DNA from 2 places in the Streptomyces pactum genome. Region 2 is predicted to be linked to the other one. Evidence: riboswitches for the same ligand, from Rfam matches in the RefSeq annotation. Region 2 holds a riboswitch; the other holds the start of a gene.

Region 1 (7,459 bases), 2.3 Mb from region 2:
GTCGCGGCGCCACTGGGCGTAGGCGACGGCCTGGGCGAGGGCGCGGACGGCTCGTTCGGCGGCGGGGTAGGCGGGGATGGGGCGGGCTCCGTCGGGGGCTCGGGCGGGCTCGGACGCGGGAGTGGCCGGTCGGGCGGAACCCGCCGCGGAGGACGGGGTCGCTCGGGTCTCGGCGGGCGAGGCCGCCTGCCGCTCGGCAGCCGGGGTCGCCTGCGACCCGACGGCCGGGATCGCCCCGTTCTCAGCGGACGCGGCCGCCCGCGACTCGGGCGCCCGCGACTCGGGTGCCCTCGGCTCGGGTGCCGCGGCCGCCCGGGGCCGCGCGGGCGGGGCGGCCCGGGGGCCGGCGGGCGAGGTCGTCCGCACCTCGCCGGGCAGGGCCGCCTGCGGCGCCGTGCTCGCCGCCGCGGACAGGGCTTCCGCCAGACCTCCCAGTTCCACGTGGACCACCAGGACCGGCTTGGCGGGCACCGCGGCCGCCGCCGATCGCAGGGCCTCGGCCAGCGCCGCGTCACCCGCCGACCCCTCCCCCACCGCCGGGATGGCGGTCACCACCACCGCGTCGCAGGTGTCGTCGCCCAGGGCACGGGAGAGAGCCGCGTGGAAGTCGTCCGCCGAGGCCGCCGTCGTCAGGTCCAGGGGCGGGTGCGGCCGCAGCCCCTTGGAGAGGCAGGCGTCGTATGTCAGCAGTCCCAGTGATTCGGAGTTGCCCAGGATCGCCACCCGCGGCCCGGCGGGCAGGGGCTGGCGGGCGAGGAGCAGCCCCGCGTCGACCAGGTCGGTGATCGTGTCGACGCGGATCACGCCGGCCTGCCTCAGCAGCGCGGAGACCGTCGCGTGGGGCAGCCGCGTCGCCCGTACCGCGTGCCCCTGTGGCGCCACGCCGCCGTGCCGGGCGCCCTGCACCACTACCAGCGGCTTGACCGCCGCCGTGCGCCGGGCCAGGCGGGTGAACTTGCGCGGGTTGCCGATGGACTCCAGGTACATCAGCGCGACGTCGGTCTCCGGGTCGTCGTACCAGTACTGGAGGACGTCGTTGCCGGAGACGTCGGCCCGGTTGCCGGACGAGACGAAGGTCGACACCCCGGTGACGCCGGTGACCCCGCCGCCGCGCCGGTGCAGCCGGGACAGCAGGGCGATGCCGATGGCGCCGGACTGGGCGAACAGGCCGATCCGGCCGGGGCGCGGCGTCTCGGGGGCGAGGGAGGCGTTGAGCCGCACATCCGGGGAGGTGTTGATGATCCCGAAGGCGTTGGGTCCGATGATCCGCATGCCGTACGTGCGCGCCTGGCGCACGAGGGCGCGCTGGCGTTCACGTCCCTCGGGGCCGCTGTCGGCGTACCCGGCGGAGATCACGACGAGGCCCTGCACGCCGTGCTCACCGCACTCGGTGACGACCCCGGGCACGTGCTCGGCGGGCACGGTGACGACGGCGAGGTCGACGGGGCCGTCGATGTCGCGCACCGAGCGGCGGGCGGGCACCTGGTCGAGTTCCCTCAGGTCCTCGGGGAAGGCCTTGTTCACGGCGTACAGCCGGCCGGTGTAGCCCGCGTCCCGGATGTTGCCGAGGATGCTGCGGCCGACGCCTCCCGGTGTGCGGCCGGTGCCGATGACCGCCACCGAGCCCGGCTGCAACAGCCGCTGAACGGAACGCGCCTCCGCGCGGTGCTCGCGCGCGTACTGCACGGCGAGCGAGCGGTCGGTGGGTTCGAGGTCGAATTCCAGCCGGACCACGCCGTCCTCGAAGCTGCGCTTCTGGGTGTACCCGGCGTCCATGAACACTTTGATCATCTTGGTGTTGGCGGGCAGTACCTCGGCGGCGAAGCGGCGGATGTCGCGCTCGCGGGCGACGGCGGCGATGTGTTCCAGCAGCGCGGAGGCGACGCCGCGTCCCTGGTGGGCGTCCTGGACGAGGAAGGCGACCTCGGCCTCGTCGGAGACGGGAGGGGCGGGCGCGACGGGCCCTCCGGAAGGAGTGGTGGCGGGCGGCGGATGGGACGAGGCGGGTGTTCCGCCGGCGCCGATCCGGTCGTAGCGTACGGTGGCGATGAACTCGCCGCCGATGGTGGCCGCGAGTCCCACCCGGTCCACAAAGTCGTGGTGCGTGAAGCGGTGGACGTCCTTGGCGGACAGGCGAGGGTACGGCGCGAAGAAGCGGTAGTACTTCGACTCGTCGGAGACCTGCTCGTAGAAGCTGACCAGGCGCTCGGCGTCATCAACGGTGATGGGGCGGACGCGCGCGGTGCCGCCGTCGCGCAGCACCACGTCGGCCTCCCAGTGGGCGGGGTACTCGTGCCGGTCCGACGAGGTCTGCATGGGCCCCAGAGTACGGCTCGCGTACGACAACGGCGCGAGGCAGTCTGTGGAGGACGGAAGGTCGGGCCGAGGCCGCGGTCCGACGACCACACGGGACGGCGCACGGTGCCGTACACCCACGCTTCACGATATGGGAAACTGGTCTAGACAAGACTGGTCTAGACAACATGAAACCTTGAACACCTGAAGGGCAGCATCACATGGCTGAGCGCCGCGTCAACGTCGGCTGGGCCGAGGGTCTCCACGCCCGCCCCGCCTCCATCTTCGTCCGAGCCGCCACGGCCACAGGCGTCCCGGTGACGATCGCCAAGGCCGACGGTTCCCCCGTCAACGCGGCCTCCATGCTGGCCGTCCTCGGCCTCGGCGCCCAGGGCGGCGAGGAGATCGTCCTCGCCGCCGACGCCGAGGGCGCGGACGCCGCCCTGGACCGGCTCGCGAAGCTGGTCTCCGAGGGGCTCGAGGAACTCCCCGAAACCGTCTGACAACGGCAGCACGAAAGGCCCGCCCGGAAAACTGGGCGGGCCTTTCGCTTTCCACTTTCCAATCGCTCACCTTTTGAAGGCAGCAGAAAGCGACCCCCGCTTTTCCCTCTCTTTGTATACGGTGCCCGTGTTAATACCGCAGGCTCGGAGTGTTTACGGCACGTTGCGAGTTCCTCACACGTTCCGCCCGTCCCCCGCCGGAGGAGAATCGCAGCCTGTGCGCCGACGTCGACCGCTCGGTGTGCAGCGTCATGAGCGCACGCGCGCGCTCGCCGTCGCCCCGGGCCACCGCGTCGACGATCGCACCGTGCTCCGCCCAGTTCTCCACGGGCCCGGCCGGCGGCTCCACGGCGTACATCCAGGCGATCTTGTGGCGCAGTTGGGCCAGCATGGCCGTCAGGGAAGGGCTGCCGACGGACTGGGCGAGGGTGTCGTGGAACCAGCCGTCCAGTGAGCGCAGGTCCTCGCTGTTGCCCTGCCTGGCGCGTTCCCGTCCGAGCCTGACCAGCCCGCGGAGCACCTTGAGGTGCGCCTCGGTGCGGCGCCGGGCGGCCCGGGATGCGCCCAGGGGTTCAAGGAGCATGCGCGTCTCCAGGAGGTCGGCGGCCTCCTGCTCGGTGGGTTCCGCGACGCACGCGCCCGCGTGCCGCCGTGTCACCACGAAGCCCTCGGCCTCCAGCGTGCGCAGGGCCTCACGGACGGGGACGCGGGAGACGCCGTAGCGGCGGGCCAGGAGTTCCTCGGTCAGCCGGCTGCCTCGCCCGTGGACGCCGGTGACGATGTCGTCCCGGATCGCCGTGCACACCGAATGCGCCGGAATACGCATGCCCGACCTCCGACTTAATCCCCGTGAAACGTCGACCATTGACGTGTGTTCAGTGACTCTAGGGCAATCACGCGGATATTCCGACGGCGAGGCGGATTTCATGGACATTTTTTGGGACGACGGCGGTACCGGAGCCGCGGCCGGAAACCGCGAAAGCCCCGGCTCGTGAAGCCGGGGCTCTCGGGTGCCGCACCGTCCGTCGTCAGAGGTTGACGCCGTGGGAGCGGAGATACGCGAGGGGGTCCATGTCCGAGCCGTACTCGGGGCTCGTGCGAGCCTCGAAGTGCAGGTGCGGTCCGGTGACGTTGCCGGTGGCGCCGGAGAGGCCGATCTGCTGCCCGGGGACGACCGACTGGCCGACCGAGACGCCGATGGACGACAGGTGGCCGTACTGCGTGTACGTACCGTCGTGCATCTTGATGACGACCTGGTTGCCGTACGCCCCGCCCCAGCCGGCCTCCACGACGGTGCCGACGCCGACCGCGTGGACGGTGGTACCGCTGGAGGCGTGGAAGTCGATGCCGGTGTGGCTGCCGGAGGACCACAGGGAGCTGCCCGCCTGATAGGCGGTGGAGACGTAGGACGCGGTGATCGGCGACACGAAGGTGTTGAGCCGCTTGCGCTCCGCCTCACGTGCGGCGCGCTCCTTGGCCTCGCGCGCCTGCTCGGCCGCCTCGGCCGCCCGCTCGCGCGCGGCCTCCTGGGCCGCCTCACGGGCGGCGGCGTGCAGTGCCGCCCGCTCCTGGGCGGTGGCCTGGGCGTCGATCTCGTCGGCTATGGAGTCGCCGATGGTGATGACCGGGGTGAGTCCGCTCTGCTCCGCCTCGGACTCGGCGGCGAGCGCCGGAGCCGCGAGGGTGCCGACGACGCCGGTGGTGGCGAGGGCCGCGACACCCGCCGCGCGGGCGGTGGTGCGGTGCACCCGGCTGGGACGGCGGTGCTTCCCGGTGGCGCGCGTGAACGCCATGTAGAGGCTGGTCCTTTCCTTCCCTCTCGCCTACCGGGTTAGCTGACGGGTTCGGAGGTGGAAGGTCTCCTACGGACCCCCTCGCTGCGCGCGGGCGTCCGATTCACCCCAGGGACTGCATGGGTCCCCGGCTCCCCTGGCTCGCGCCGTACGGGGACTCGGCGATGACTGTCCGGTGCCGCGGATGCGGCGCACTGCCTGACGAACAGCCCGGATGACGCTAAACGCGGCTGTCTTCAATCCTCAAACGCAACAAGCTTTTTGTAGCGCACGCCACAGGGCAGACGGGCAGCCTCTCCCCCAATTCGGACAAATGGCGGCCCTGGTGACACTCGGGTCACCAGGGCCGCCACGCGCGCGTGCCGCTACTCGGCCGCCACCACGGTGACTTCACCGATACCGAGGGCCTCGACGGGCTCCTTGATCTGTGCCGCGTCGCCGACGAGGACGGTGACCAGCCGGTCCACCGGGAAGGCGTTCACGACCGCCGCCGTGGCCTCCACCGTGCCCGTGGCGGCGAGTTGGCGGTACAGCGTCGCCTGGTAGTCGTCGGGCAGGTGCTGCTCGACCTGGTCGGCCAGGGTGCTCGCCACGGCCGCCGCCGTCTCGTACTTCAGCGGCGCCACGCCCACCAGGTTCTGCACGGCCACGTCCCGCTCGGCGTCGGTGAGCCCCTCCGCGGCGAGCTTGCGCAGCACCGTCCACAGGTCGTCCAGGGCGGGACCCGTGTTGGGGGTGTCCACGGAGCCGCTGATGGCGAGCATGGCGGCGCCCGTGCCGTCGGGCGCGGAACGCAGGACCTGCCCGAACGCCCGTACGCCGTAGGTGTAGCCCTTCTCCTCGCGCAGGACGCGGTCCAGGCGCGAGGTGAGGGTGCCGCCGAGGCAGTACGTCCCGAGCACCTGCGCGGGCCACACCCGGTCGTGCCGGTCCGCGCCGGTGCGGCCGATGAGCAACTGGGTCTGGACGGCACCGGGCCGGTCCACGATGACGACCCGGCCGGTGTCGTCGGCGGTGATCGGGGCTACGGGCCGCGCCTCGGCCGCGGAGCCGGCCCACGCGCCCAGCGTCTCTCCGAGCAGCGCGTCGAGGTCGACGCCGGTGAGGTCGCCGACGACCACGGCGGTGGCCGTGGCGGGCCGGACGTGCTTCTCGTAGAAGGCCCGCACGGCCGCCGAGTCGATGCTCGCCACCGTCTCCTCGGTGCCCTGCCGCGGGCGCGACATGCGCGTGCCGGCCGGGAACAGCTCCTTGTACAGCTCCTTGGCCGCCCGGCGGGCGGGGTTGGCCAGCTCGTGCGGAATCTCGTCGAGCCGGTTCCGGACCAGCCGTTCGACCTCCCCGTCCGCGAAGGCGGGCGCCCTGAGGGCGTCGGCGACCAGGCCGAGGGCCTTGGCGAGGCGCGAGACGGGCACCTCCAGGCTCAGCCGGACGCCGGGGTGGTCTGCGTGTGCGTCCAGGGTCGCGCCGCAGCGCTCGAGCTCGGCGGCGAACTCCTCGGCGGAGTGCTTGTCCGTGCCCTCGGAGAAGGCGCGCGCCATGATCGTGGCGACACCGTCGAGACCGGTGGGCTCGGCGTCCAGGGGCGCGTCGAGGAGCACCTCCACGGCGACGACCTGCTGGCCGGGGCGATGGCAGCGCAGGACGGTGAGGCCGTTGCCGAGGCTGCCGCGCCCGGGGGCCGGGAACGCCCACGGCTTGGGCTCGCCGGCCTGCGGCTGGGCGTGGAATTCCATGGTGGCGAGCTCGGTCACTTGGCCGCCTCCTCGTTCTCGTCGGTGGCGTCGTTCGGGTCGGCTTCGGCGTCGTCGGCGGGGGCGGTCGGCTCGTAGACGAGCACCGCGCGGTTGTCGGGGCGCAGGCGGGCCTTGGCGACCTCCTGGACCTCCTCGGCCGTCACCTCGAGCACCCGCTGTACGGCGGTGAGGGCGAGCTGCGGGTCACCGAACAGGACGGCGTACCGGCACAGTTCGTCGGCGCGGCCCGCGACCGTGCCCAGGCGGTCCAGCCACTCGCGTTCCAACTGGGCCTGGGCGCGCTCCATCTCCTCGGCCGTGGGGCCCTCCTCGGCGAACCGGGCGAGCTCCTCGTCGATGGCGGTCTCGATGACCGGCACCTCGACGTCACCGGACGTCTTCACGTCCAGCCACCCGAGGGAGGGTGCTCCGGCGAGCCGCAGCAGGCCGAATCCGGCGGCGACGGCTGTGCGGTCACGCCGTACCAGCCGGTTGTACAGGCGGGACGACTCGCCACCGCCCAGGACGGTGAGGGCCAGGTCCGCCGCGTCGCACGCGCGCGTGCCGTCCTCCGGCAGACGGTAGGCCGCCATCAGGGCGCGGGCCGGGACCTCCTCCTCGACGATCTCGCGCAACTGCCCGCCCATGACGTCGGGCAGTGAGCCGTCCCGGGGGGGCTGCTTGCCGTCGTGCGAGGCGATGGAGCCGAAGTACTTCTCGATCCAGGCGAGCGTCTGCTCGGGGTCGATGTCGCCGACGACCGAGAGCACCGCGTTGTTCGGCGCGTAGTAGGTGCGGAAGAACGCGCGCGCGTCCTCCAGCGTGGCCGCGTCCAGGTCGGCCATGGAGCCGATCGGCGTGTGGTGGTAGGGGTGGCCCTCCGGGTAGGCGAGGGCGGTCAGCTTCTCGAAGGCCGTGCCGTAGGGCACGTTGTCGTAGCGCTGGCGGCGTTCGTTCTTGACGACGTCCCGCTGGTTCTCCATCGACTCGTCGTCCAGCGCGGCCAGCAGGGAGCCCATGCGGTCGGCCTCCAGCCAGAGGGCGAGCTCGAGCTGGTGGGCGGGCATGGTCTCGAAGTAGTTGGTGCGCTCGAAGCTGGTGGTGCCGTTGAGCGAGCCGCCGGCTCCCTGTA
Region 2 (7,459 bases):
GTGGTGCGGCCCGGCGAACTGGGCGGGACGCTGACCTGGCCTGGCTCGTGGCGGATAGCCCGGCGGCACTGGAGGTACGGGGCGGGCGAGCTGCGGCGGTCCCTGTCGAAGAGGGCGTTCACCACCGCCGTGCGCAGGCTGCTGCCCGGCGTGACGGAGGAGGACCTGGTGGCGGCGCCGGCGGGGGTGCGGGCGCAGGCGGTCCTGGCGGACGGGACGCTGGTGGACGACTTCCTGATCCGTGAGGGGGCGCGCGCGGTGCACGTCCTGAACGCGCCCTCGCCCGCGGCGACGGCGTCACTGCCGATCGGGCGGGAGGTGGCGCGCAGGGCGCTGGCGATGCTGGGAGCGGTGCGGTGATCCGGGGCGGCCCCGTTCCCCGGCGCGGTGCGGGCCACGGGGCGGTGCGGGCCACGGGGCGGTGCGGGCCACGGGGCGGTGCGGGCCACGGGGCGGCAGGTGACTGCCCGCGGTCCCGCCGACCGGTGGCCGTAAAATTGACGCATTGTGTCTGACTTCCACCACGCCCCCGAAGCTCCCCGGTCCGCCGCACCGCACACCGGTGCGTCCCTTCGGCACACCCGTACCAAGGGCGAGCCCCGTTTCCCGGACGGGCCGAAGGCCGATCCCGCCGGGTCGCACTTCGAACGGCGGATCCGGAGTTTCCAGCCCCGGCGGAGCCGGGTGACCGCCGGGCAGGCGGACGCACTGCAGCGGCTGTGGCCCATGTGGGGCCTGGACATCGACGGTCAGCGGGTCATCGACCTCGGCGAGCTGTTCGGGAACGCCCGCCCCGTCGTCCTGGAGATCGGCTTCGGCATGGGCGAGGCCACCGCCCGGATGGCCGCCGCCGACCCGGACACCAACATCCTCGCCGTGGACGTCCACACCCCCGGCCAGGGCAACCTGCTGGGTCTCGCGGAGCGGCACCGGCTCTCCAACATCCGGGTGGGCAACGGCGACGCGATCATCCTCCTGCGCGAGATGCTCGCCCCCGGCTCCCTCGCCGGTCTGCGCGTCTACTTCCCCGACCCCTGGCCCAAGAAGCGGCACCACAAGCGCCGCCTGATCCAGCCGGAGTTCCTGAGCCTGGCCGCGGCCCGCCTCGCGCCGGGGGCCGTCGTGCACTGCGCCACCGACTGGGAGCCGTACGCGGAGCAGATGCTCGAGGTCCTCACCGCGCACCCCGGCTTCGAGAACACCGTGCCGGGCGGCGGTTTCGCACCGCGCCCCGCCCACCGGCCGCTGACCCGTTTCGAGGGCCAGGGTCTGGACAAGGGTCATGTGGTGAACGACTTGCTCTTCCGCCGCGTACAGCAGGCCGTACCGCACCGCGATCAGCATCACGATCAGCATCGCGATCAGCACGAGGAGCTGCCCCCCACCGGTTAGGGTCCATGCCGTGGCCACCTGTCCCCCGTATCCGACGCGTCCGCCGGCGCGGACGCATACGCATCCGCACTGGTGGCAGCGCACCTGGGTACGTCACGGCGCGCTGATCACCCTGCTCTCGCTCTCCGGCCTGGTGATCCTGGCCCTGGTGCGCGAACAGACCGGCACGCGGGGGTTCCTGGTGGGGCTCGGCCTCGCGGTCCTGCCCGTGCCGCTGCTCATCGCCGCCTTCCGCTGGCTGGACCGGGTGGCGCCCGGGCCCTGGCGGAACCTGCTGTTCTGCTTCGCCTGGGGCGCCTGCGCGGCGGCGCTGATAGCGATCGTCGCCAACAGCTTCGCGACGAGATGGCTGGCGACGGCCACCGCCGACCCTGCCGGCGCGGACACCCTGGGCGCCACGGTCATAGCCCCGGTGGTCGAGGAGTCCGCCAAGGCCGCCGCCGTCCTTCTGGTCTTCCTCTTCCGCAGGAAGGACTTCACCGGCATCGTCGACGGCGTCGTCATAGCCGGCGTCACCGCCACCGGCTTCGCCTTCACCGAGAACATCCTCTACCTGGGCAACGCCTTCGGCACCGACCAGCTCACCGGCGGCAGCGGCATCGCCTCCGTCACCGCGGCGACCTTCTTCGTCCGCATCGTGATGTCGCCGTTCGCCCACCCGCTGTTCACCGTGCTCACCGGCATCGGCTTCGGCATCGCCGCGCTCTCCACGGGCCGTCACCGCCTGCGGCGCGCCCTGCTCCCCCTGGCCGGCCTGCTGCTGGCGATGGGCGTGCACGCCCTGTGGAACGGCTCGGCCGCGTTCGGCGAGTACGGCTTCTTCGCCGTGTACGGAGCGGTCATGGTGCCCTCCTTCGGCCTGCTGACCTGGCTGGTGATCCGGACCCGGCAGCGCGAACTGGGCACCGTGCGCGCCGAGCTGCCCGTGTACGTCGTGGCCGGGTGGCTGGCGCCGACGGAGCCGTACGCGCTCGGCTCGATGCGCGCCCGCCGGATCGCCCGTCAGCACGCCCGCCGGCACGCCGGGAAGGAGGCGGCGCGGGCGGTGGCGCGGTACGAGGCGTTCGCGACCTCGCTCGCGTTCCTGCGCCGGCGCGGGCTCCGGGGCAGGGCGGGCGCCGACTACGCCGTACGGGAACGGGAACTGCTGGACGCCCTGTGGCACCGGCGCGCCGTGGCCCGCCCGGCACTGGACTACGCGGCCCGGGCCACGGCACGGCCCGCACCGGTGACCGCACCACCCTGGGCGCTTCCGTACGGGGCCCATCCCTACGGGGCACCACCGCACGGGGCCCATCCCTACGGGGCACCACCGCACGGGGCCCATCCCTACGGGGCACCACCGCACGCGGAGTACCCGTACGGGACGCACGCGACGCACGCGACGCACGGAACACACGCGACGTACGGGACGTACGCGTCCGCCCACCGCCACCCGGCGCCGGCCCCCACGCCGTACCCCGCACCAGCCGTGCACGCCCCCCGCGGCCCGCACGGCCCCCAGGGCCCGCCCCTCCCGTACAACCCGTACTCCGCGCCCACCCACCCCCACCGCGCGTAGGGCCGCCCCGGGCACTCAGGCCGACGCCTGTGTGAGCCTTCCGACCTCGTCCTCCGTCAGGCTCAGCTCCGCCACGCCCAGCAGCGCCGGCAACTGCTCCACCGTGCGCGCGGACGCGATCGGCGCGGCCACCGTCGGCTGCGCGGCCAGCCAGGCCAGGGCGACCGTGGCGACGGGCGCGTCGTGGGCTTGGGCGATCTCGTCCAGTGCCGCGAGGACCCGCCTGCCGCGCTCGGTCTCCAGGTGCTTGGCGGCACCGCCGGCCCGCGGGCTGTCGACCGCCGCACCGGGCCGGTACTTGCCCGTGAGGAAGCCGGACGCGAGGGAGTAGTACGGCACGGCGGCCAGGCCGGCCCGTTCGGCGAGGTCACGCGGCTCACCCTCGTAGGTGTCACGCGAGACCAGGTTGTAGTGGGGCTGGAGGGCCACGTAGCGGGCGAGGCCCTCGCGGTCGGAGAAGGCGAGGGAGGCCGCGAGCCGCTCGGCGGAGATGTTGGAGGCGGCGATGTGCCGGACCTTGCCCGCCTTCACCAGCTCGTCGAGCGCGCCGATGATCTCCTCCACCGGCACCTCGGGCTTGTCGAAGTGGGTGTAGTAGAGGTCGATGTGGTCGGTGCCCAGGCGCCGCAGTGAGGCGTCGGCGGCGGCCTTGATGTTCGCGGCGGTCAGTCCCGGGTACTCGGGGTGCTGGCTGACCTTGGTGGCGAGGACGACGTCGCCGCGGTTGCCGCGGGCGGCGAGCCACTTGCCGATGAGGGTCTCGGACTCTCCGCCGCTGTTGCCGTCGACCCACGCGGAGTAGGAGTCGGCGGTGTCGACGAAGTTGCCGCCCGCCGCCGTGTAGGCGTCGAGGACGGCGAAGGAGGTGTCCTGGTCGGCGGTCCAGCCGAAGACGTTGCCGCCGAGGGCGAGGGGGAAGACCTCCAGGTCGGAGGAGCCGAGCTTGCGCAGAGAAGTCATGTCCTGCGTCAACGAGCACACCGGATCCGGTGATTCCGGAAACGGGGCAAAGATCCCGCAAACCGGCAGCCCCGAAAACAGGCAGCCCCGAAAACAGGCAGGGCCGCGAACCGGCAGCCCTGACGTCGGGGGGTCGCCGTCAGGACCGCCGGGGATCAGAGGGGACGGGTGGTGTGCGGGGCGGGACTCAGGGGGTGAGGCCCTTGCTCTGCAGCCACGCCATCGGGTCGATGCCGCCGCCGTCGCCGGTGTGGACCTCCATGTGGAGGTGGGCGCCGGTGACGTTGCCGGTGGCGCCGACGCGGCCGATGACGTCGCCGGTGGTGACCTGCTGGCCCACGCTGACGCTGATGGAGGACTGGTGGGCGTACCAGATCTCGGTGCCGTCCTCGAGGGTGAGCACGGTCTTGTAGCCGTAGGACCCGTCCCAGCCGGCCGACGTGATCGTGCCGCTGTGCACCGCCTTGAGCAGCGTGCCCGTGGGGGCGGCGAAGTCGAGGCCGGTGTGGTGGCCGGAGGACCAGTAGGCGCCTGCCTGGCCGAAGGTGGAGGAGATCGTGTACGAGGAGGTCGGCAGCGTGTACTGCTCGGCCAGCTTCGCGAGCCGCTCGGCCTCCGCCTTCTTCGCGGCCTCCTCCGCCGCCTTCTTCTTGGCGGCGGCGGCCTTGGCCTCGGCCTCCTTCTCCGCCTTGGCGGCGGCTTCCGCGGCCTTCTTCTCGGCGGCGGCCGCGGCTTCGGCGGCGGCCTTGGTCTCGACCTGGGCCTGCTGCTGCTCGGCCTGCGCCATGATCCGGGCCCGCAGCGACTCGCCGGCGCCTGCGGAGCTCTCCGAGGAGGTGTCGGCGGCGACCGTGCCGATCCCGCTGAGGGGGGTGGCGGAACCCTCGGGCTCCGGCTCCTCCTCGTCGGAGATGATCGAGCCGACGTTCGGCAGGTCCGGCATGGAGATCGACACCGGCGGCTTGCCGGTCTGCGCGCTGGCCATGCCGCCCGCGCCGACCGCGGCTATGACACCGACGCCGAGGACGGTGGAGCTGCGGGCGAGTCCGCCGCGCTGCTTGGCGACGCGGTGCCGGCCGCGTACGGGGCGGATGGATTCCGCGGTGGGATTCCACTCCTCCCAGGGGCCCTCTTCGGTGCGGTAGCCGTCGTAGCCGAAGGTGTCGGTGTCGTGCCCGCTGGGCACGAACGGGGCCTCGGGGGCAGGCCGGTTGGACGCCACGTGGGCGTACTCCTTTCCTTCCTTCCGCCTACCGGGTTAGCTGACGGGTTCGGAGCAGGAAGGTCTCCTACGCGCGTATATCCGCCGTGTCTCCACGGCGTCGTACGAGCGATTCACCCCAATGTGGTGGTTCCCCGGTTCCCTCGCGGGATTCGGCGCGTGCGCACGGAGCCGCCTTCTGTGACGGCTGGGACGACCGCGCTGCGTTATCGAACGTTAATAGACGCAGGGCTCGGATTCCAAGCCGTTCCTCTTGATCGTTAGCGAATCCGGCCCGGACGTACGCCTCACGATCGGTGAAAACCGGGCGAGTTGACCGGGTTTCAGTATTCCTCTTTCCGGCTCGAGTTTCTGACGGTGTATCAGTTGTTATGCGGAGGGCGGTCGGTTCGTCACGTCCGGTGACATCGCTCAGGGTCGTCGTACGGCGAGCAGTGCCATGTCGTCGGCCATGCCGCCCCCGGAGTGCCGGCGCACGTCGTCGGCGAGGGTTTCGAGCAGTTCCGTCGGGTGCCGGAACACGCGGCCGGCCAGCCGGGTGTGCGGATCGTAGAACTCCCCCCGGGCGTCCCGTGCTTCCGACAGCCCGTCGGTGTACAGCAGCAGCGTGGCCCCGCCGGGGAAGGCGGCCTCCTCCGCGCGGTCGGGCCAGACGCCCAGCTCTCCCATGCCGAGCGGCAGCGCCGACTCGCGGGCGGGCAGCGGGCGCAGGGTGCCGTCGGCGTACAGCAGCAGGGGCGGCGGGTGGCCGCGGTTGACGATGCGTACGGTTCCGTCGCCGTGCGGGAGTTCGGCGAGTACGGCGGTGGTGAACCCCTCGAAGGCGTCCAGTCCGTCCCGCCGGGCGCCCTCGCGGGCCAGCGCCCGCTCCAGCCGTTGCGCCACCGCCTCCAGGGTCGCCTCCTGCTCGGCGGCCTCGCGGAAGGCGCCGATCACGACCGCGACGGCGGCCACCGCGCCCATGCCCTTGCCGCGCACGTCCCCCACGATGAGCCGGATGCCGCGCGAACTGTCCTGCACCGCGTACAGGTCGCCGCCGATGAAGGCGTCGGCCTGCGCGGCCTCGTAGCAGGCGGCGATCTCGAATCCGCCGATCCGCTCGGCGGGCTCGGGCAGCACGGCACGCTGGGCGGCCTCGGCGATCTCGCGGACGGAGACGAGCCGCTCGCCGGTGCGGCGGACGAAGCCGTTCACGAGTACGGCGAGCACGGCGACCGTCGCGATGGTGATCAGCTCGGTGAGGGAGTCGACGTAGTGGATGACGCCCTTGCCGAGCTGCAGCCCGATGACGGCGGCGACCACGGCGACACCGGTGAGCGCCGTACCGCGCCGCGAGTAGACCGGGGCGGCGACCAGGGGTGCGGCCGTGTAGAGGGGGCCCGCGGTGAAGTACCTCGGGGTGAAGATGTCGTACAGGATGGCGACGACGATCAGCAGCACGGGGAGCAGGCGCACGAAGGTCCGCCCGTACGAGGTCCGCCACCGCCGCGCCGGGCCGGTGGCGGGCGGCACGGGTGCCGGGCGGTCGCCGAGGCCGGGGTCGGGCACGGGATCGCCGGGGAGCCGGCCGCCGGCCCGGGCGGGCGCTCCCTCGTCGTCCACGTCACCTGGCCGCACCACTCGTCTCCCGCCGCCCCGCACGTCCGCGCCGCTTGCCGTCCCGTGCTCCAGGTTTCCCGGAGCGCCGGCGGGGGGCGAGCCGTGCGGGCCGATCGGGTGACGGTGCCTGGACCGGAGGCGGTAGCGGTGGCGGGCCCGTGCCGGTGGCGGTAACCGGCCGGTGACGGTAACCGGCCGGTGACGGTAGCGGGCCGGTCCGGTGCCGGTGCATACGTCGCCAACGCACGCGAACGCACCGAAGGCCGGAATCCTTGCGGATTCCGGCCTTCGGTCTTCAGTAGCGGGGACAGGATTTGAACCTGCGACCTCTGGGTTATGAGCCCAGCGAGCTACCGAGCTGCTCCACCCCGCGCCGTTGTGTCTCTACTGTACGTCATCCCGGGGGCGGAATGCACATCCGTATCCCCCTACCCCTCCAGGTGACGGTTCGGCGCCTTCGCCCGCTCCTCGTACTCCGGCAGTACGACGACGGCGGCGCCCCCGGCCGCGAGCACTCCGCTGCCGTCGGCCCCCGGCACGAAGGTGTCCGGCTCCCGCCAGGCCGTGACCACGCGGCGCACCCCGGCGTCGAGGATCAGCCGGGCGCAGGGCGCGGGCCGGGACGCGCGGCGGGCGCACGGCTCCAGGCTGCTGTACACGGTGGCCGCCGCGAGCCGGGGGCCGGCGGGGCCGGCCTTCGCGAGCGCGGCCTCCTCGGCGTGCAC

Evidence for each region. A riboswitch is a leader RNA that binds a small molecule or an ion and turns the genes downstream of it on or off. The one in region 2 is predicted to bind cyclic di-AMP.
Region 1: another riboswitch for cyclic di-AMP. It lies ahead of B1H29_RS09560 (M23 family metallopeptidase); the one in region 2 lies ahead of B1H29_RS19710 (M23 family metallopeptidase).

What each region holds. Positions count from the first base shown of each region.
Region 1 is NZ_CP019724.1:2,355,275-2,362,733, forward strand. Features, by position in the region: gene B1H29_RS09540 (GNAT family N-acetyltransferase) at 1-2,316, opposite strand, end outside; gene B1H29_RS09550 (HPr family phosphocarrier protein) at 2,517-2,798, shown strand; gene B1H29_RS09555 (GntR family transcriptional regulator) at 2,929-3,624, opposite strand; gene B1H29_RS09560 (M23 family metallopeptidase) at 3,827-4,591, opposite strand; cyclic di-AMP (ydaO/yuaA leader) riboswitch at 4,604-4,765, opposite strand; gene B1H29_RS09565 (M16 family metallopeptidase) at 4,957-6,345, opposite strand; gene B1H29_RS09570 (M16 family metallopeptidase) at 6,342-7,459, opposite strand, start outside.
Region 2 is NZ_CP019724.1:4,644,866-4,652,324, reverse strand. Features, by position in the region: gene lhgO (L-2-hydroxyglutarate oxidase) at 1-360, shown strand, start outside; gene trmB (tRNA (guanosine(46)-N7)-methyltransferase TrmB) at 508-1,392, shown strand; gene B1H29_RS19720 (PrsW family intramembrane metalloprotease) at 1,403-2,953, shown strand; gene B1H29_RS19715 (aldo/keto reductase) at 2,969-3,913, opposite strand; gene B1H29_RS19710 (M23 family metallopeptidase) at 4,101-5,135, opposite strand; cyclic di-AMP (ydaO/yuaA leader) riboswitch at 5,146-5,303, opposite strand; gene B1H29_RS19705 (PP2C family protein-serine/threonine phosphatase) at 5,547-6,737, opposite strand; tRNA gene B1H29_RS19700 (tRNA-Met) at 7,034-7,107, opposite strand; gene B1H29_RS19695 (dihydrofolate reductase family protein) at 7,163-7,459, opposite strand, start outside.